2 regions of the Klebsiella grimontii genome follow, and region 1 is predicted to be linked to the other one. Evidence: predicted binding sites of a transcription regulator. Region 1 holds the regulator's gene; the other holds the start of a gene.
The links. Region 1 encodes PurR, which represses purine synthesis genes. Its sites were predicted from a motif close to CANGCAAACGTTTGCNTG; they were not measured.

Region 1 (2,458 bases):
TGATAACATCGTTAAACCCACGCGTATGCGGCAGATGATCGTTGATTTTTATCGCCATTTTGATGACGTCGAGCTGATCGTCTTTCAGGAGGTGTTCAACGGCGTCTGGGATGCGCTCGCCGACGGTCGCGTGGAATTAGCCATCGGCGCGACGCGCTCCATTCCGGTAGGGGGACGCTACGCCTTCCGCGATATGGGGATGCTGAGCTGGGACTGCGTCGTTGCGAGCCACCATCCGCTGGCAAAAATGGCGGGGCCTTTGAGCGATGACGTGTTGCGCAACTGGCCGTCGCTGGTCAGAGAGGATACGTCACGCTCGCTGCCGAAGCGGACCACGTGGCTGCTCGATAACCAGAAGAGGGTAGTCGTGCCGGACTGGGATGCTTCTGAAACCTGCCTCTCCGCCGGACTGTGCGTCGGTATGGTGCCCGGGCATTTAGCGCGTCCGTGGCTGGATAGCGGCGAATGGACGGCGCTGGAGCTGGAGAACCCCTTCCCGGATGCCGCATGCTGCCTGACGTGGCAGCAAAGCGACGCTTCGCCGGCGCTGCTCTGGTTACTGGATTATCTTGGCGATAGCGAAACGCTAAACCGGGAGTGGCTGCGGGCGCCGGAATAACCGACGCCGCAAGCAGGGCTAACGGCGATAATCGACAAACGGACCATCGGCCACGGAACGGCGCTCGACCAGGCGCGGATGGACTTCAATCGACTGCGAGACTTCACGCTTATTGACGATACGGTCCAGCAGCATATTAAAGGCCGCTTCGCCAAGAGAGTCCTTAGGCTGATGAATGGTGGTCAGTGCCGGGCTAAAGTAGCGGGCGTTGCGCACGTTATCATAACCGATCAGCGAAATATCCTGCGGCACGCGCAGGCCCATTTCATCCGCGGCGCAGATGGCGCCCATCGCCATAATATCCCCGCCGCAGAAGATGGCCGTTGGGCGAGGGTGCTGGGCGAGAATTTGCTGCATGGCGCGGTAGCCGGATTCCGGCTCGAAATCACCCTGTACAATCCAGTTTTCCGGGACGTTAATCTGCGCCTCTTCCATCGCTTTCATAAAACCCGCCAGCCGGCCTGCGCCGGTGTTACGCTCCAGCGGGCCGGGGATCACGCCGATGTCGCGATGGCCGCGTTCAACCAGGTAGCGTCCGGCGATATAGCCGCCCTCGAAGGCGTTATCGACGACCGAATCGGTAAAGTCGGCTTTTGCCTCGCCCCAGTCCATCACCACCATCGGGATATGGCGATACTCTTCCAGCATGCTTAACACCGATTCCGGATACTCGGAACACATCACCAGCAGGCCGTCGACGCGTTTCTGCGCCATCATTGACAAATAGGCGCGCTGTTTCTCCGGGTCGTTCCACGCGTTGCCGAGGATCAGGGTGTAGCCCTTCTGGAAACAGCTTTTCTCAACGGCTTCGATAATCTCAGCGAAATAGGCCGCTTCGCTGCTGGTCGCCAGCAGACCAATCGACTTGGTGTGATTGACCTTCAGGCTGCGGGCAACGGCGCTGGGGGAGTAATGCAGCTCTTTTATTGCCGCCCATACCGCATTGCGCGTCTCTTCCGCAACAAAACGGGTTTTGTTAATCACATGTGACACTGTTGTAGTGGAAACGTTTGCGCGCTTCGCTACATCTTTAATAGTTGCCATTACTTCTCACTCCAGACCTTGACCTGATCGTCTGTTTATCGGTACGTAAACGTTTGCCTGTACACACCCTGACGCCAAAATTGAGCATGGCATCACGTCGGGAAAACGACACAGAACGACAGGAAGGGGTCAATGGCCGATACGCTTTCAAATTAGCGTGGGATTTTGTCCGATCTTGGGGCAAAGGGGAAGAGTAAAAATGTGCATCACTCTAAATCTCGGAAGATTTTTACGCTATTCTGTGTAAAAATGAGCAAGCTCACTTTTCATGTGGGGATAATCAGGGGGAAAAATTGATGGATACAAATTTAAAGTTTTCGCTGACAACAACGATTATTGTTTTGGGTTTGATTGTTGCCGCAGGTTTGACCGCAGTACTGCACTAGTTCTGCGATAAGGGAGGGGCCGCTCTCCCTTTTACTCCACCTATTATTATCATTTTCGCAAAAATCTTTTGCCATTTCGTTCACTTTTGTTTTTCTGTGATTGATGTCATGCTTTTGACTTCTGATGAGATGCCGTCGCGGAAGGCGGCCTGATGGAGTCCCTGCATGAAAATCAACTTTCCCCTGCTCGCGCTGGCGATCGGTGCCTTTGGCATCGGCACGACCGAGTTCTCCCCGATGGGGCTATTACCGGTTATCGCTAAAGGCGTTGACGTTTCGATTCCGGCGGCGGGAATGCTGATTAGCACCTATGCCATCGGCGTAATGGTTGGCGCGCCGCTGATGACGCTGCTGCTCTCCCACCGCGCGCGCAGAAACGCGCTGATCTTTCTGATGGCGATTTTTACCC
Region 2 (2,458 bases), 1.3 Mb from region 1:
AAGATTTTGGCGCTCTCATCGATGCCGAACCATAAAATCACCAGCGGAATCAGCGCGAGGTGCGGCACGTTGCGCAGCATCTGAATGGAGGTATCCAGCAGGCGTTCGCCCCAGCGCGACAGGCCGCTAATCAGCCCGAGAACCAGGCCAATAGAACCGCCGATGCTAAAACCAATAAGCGCCCGCCATGAGCTGATAGCCAGATGCTGCCAGAGCTCGCCGCTGGCGGAGAGCGTCCAGAAGGCTTTTAGCACTCCTTCCGGCGACGGTAAAATACGGGTCGATAGCCAACCGACGGAGGAGGCGAATTGCCAGACGATCACGCTGCCGACCGGCAAAAGCCAGGGGGCTACGCGGATCAGGAATTTTTGCGAAAGCGTCGCCATAAAGTGTTCCTTTATTCTTGACCGTTTTGCCTGGATAGGGGCATCAACGCGGGTTTTTAAACATGCGCAACCCGCTGTAAATTTTTCAGCGCCGGCGCGCGGCTGCTGGGACGATGCAGCGCTTGCCAGAAGGTTTCCAGCGCCTGGTCGAGGCGACCCTGCAGATTCGGGGTAAATTGCGGTTTATGCTGATAATCCGTGACCTGACTATCATCAGCAAAAACGCCGTGCAGGATCTCCTGGGCTTTCAGCGCGTTGAGTACCGGTTTTAAGGCGTAATCCACCGCTAGCATATGGGCGATGGTTCCGCCGGTAGCCAGCGGCAGAACGATTTTTCCCTCCAGCGCGCGTTCCGGCAGCAGGTCCAGAAGCGTCTTTAACGCACCGGAAAAAGAGGCTTTATAGACGGGGGTCGCGATGATCAGCCCATCGGCGCCGGCAAGCTGTTCATTCAGCGCATGGAGGGCGGGGTTATCAAAGCGAGCGTAAAGCAGGTCTTCCGGGGCAAAATTCTGCAGGTGCCAGTGACAGACTTCAATATCCGCCGCGGAGAGCGTCTCTCTGGCGTATTCCAGAAGCGCGCTGGAGCGGGAAGGGTAACGCGGGCTGCCCGCAAGTGTGATGACTCGCATACTCACTCCTTATAACTAAATATTCGCATTTATCTATAATTGATAACATTTAGCTGCAGTGTGACAGAGCGCTTTTATTTCCCTAAATGATTTATCCGGCGTTGGATTGTCAGAAAGTGCATAACGGAAGGGGCGAAAGTAAACGTTTGCGTCGGAGGTAAGATTTTTTGTCGTAGGTCAATTCCCTTTCCGGGGTGGATCGCACATAATACGCCCCCGGTTTGCACACCGGGAATCCAGGAGAGTTCATGTACTACCCCTTCGTTCGTAAAGCCCTTTTTCAGCTCGATCCTGAGCGCGCTCATGAAGTCACTTTTCAACAATTACGCCGTGTTTCGGGTACCCCACTGGAAATGTTGGTTCGCCAGAAGGTGCCGACAAAACCGGTGACCTGTATGGGACTCACATTTAAGAACCCGCTGGGCCTGGCCGCCGGGCTGGATAAAAACGGCGAGTGCATTGATGCGCTCGGCGCGATGGGTTTTGGTTCCATTGAAATTGGCACCGTGACCCCACGCCCGCAGCCGGGCAACGATAAGCCAAGGATCTTCCGCCTGGTCGATGCTGAAGGGTTGATCAACCGCATGGGCTTTAATAACCACGGTGTTGATAACCTCGTTGAGAACGTAAAAAAGGCGCATTTTGACGGCATTCTGGGGATTAATATTGGCAAGAATAAAGATACCCCGGTAGAACAAGGCAAAGATGATTATCTGATTTGTATGGAAAAAATCTATGCTTATGCCGGCTATATCGCCATTAATATCTCTTCGCCGAATACCCCAGGCTTGCGTACTTTACAATACGGAGACGCGCTGGATGATTTGCTCTCTGGTATTAAAAATAAGCAACGTGAGCTACAAGAGAAGCATCAGAAATATGTTCCTGTGGCCGTGAAGATCGCCCCGGATCTTTCCGTCGAAGAATTGATCCAGGTGGCGGACAGTTTAGTCCGGCATAATATAGATGGCGTGATTGCCACCAATACAACTTTGGATCGATCGCTGGTACAGGGGATGAAACATTGTGATGAAACCGGTGGGCTTAGCGGACGTCCGTTGCAGCTAAAGAGTACGGAAATTATCCGTATGCTGTCTGCGGAATTAAATGGCCGTCTGCCCATTATCGGAGTCGGCGGTATTGACTCGGTGATTGCCGCCCGGGAAAAGATAGCCGCCGGAGCGACGCTGGTGCAGATTTATTCCGGATTTATTTTTAAAGGTCCGCCGCTGATTAAAGAAATTGTTACCCATATCTAATCTTTTCCCCTTCTGATACTTCACCAGGGCTTTATTTATAGCCCTGGTTGTTTTATATTCCTTCATTGTTGCTTATTTAAACATTTTAGTCTTTTCTTAATTTTGGAAATATTCTGTAGCAGTTTACCTGTTTATTACAGATGGAAGTGGAAGAGGACGGGGGTAGAAATGCGGATCAAAC

Region 2: a site for PurR is predicted at 1,154-1,171, ahead of pyrD (quinone-dependent dihydroorotate dehydrogenase). Genes of this name have one in related genera too.

Annotation. Positions count from the first base shown of each region.
Region 1 covers NZ_CP169721.1:2,430,228-2,432,685, forward strand. Annotated here, with positions in the region: gene punR (DNA-binding transcriptional activator PunR) at 1-619, shown strand, start outside; gene purR (HTH-type transcriptional repressor PurR) at 638-1,663, opposite strand; gene ACE3MN_RS11535 (YnhF family membrane protein) at 1,960-2,049, shown strand; gene ACE3MN_RS11540 (MFS transporter) at 2,215-2,458, shown strand, end outside.
Region 2 covers NZ_CP169721.1:3,689,034-3,691,491, reverse strand. Annotated here, with positions in the region: gene ssuC (aliphatic sulfonate ABC transporter permease SsuC) at 1-386, opposite strand, end outside; gene ssuE (NADPH-dependent FMN reductase) at 443-1,018, opposite strand; gene pyrD (quinone-dependent dihydroorotate dehydrogenase) at 1,267-2,277, shown strand; gene zapC (cell division protein ZapC) at 2,446-2,458, shown strand, end outside.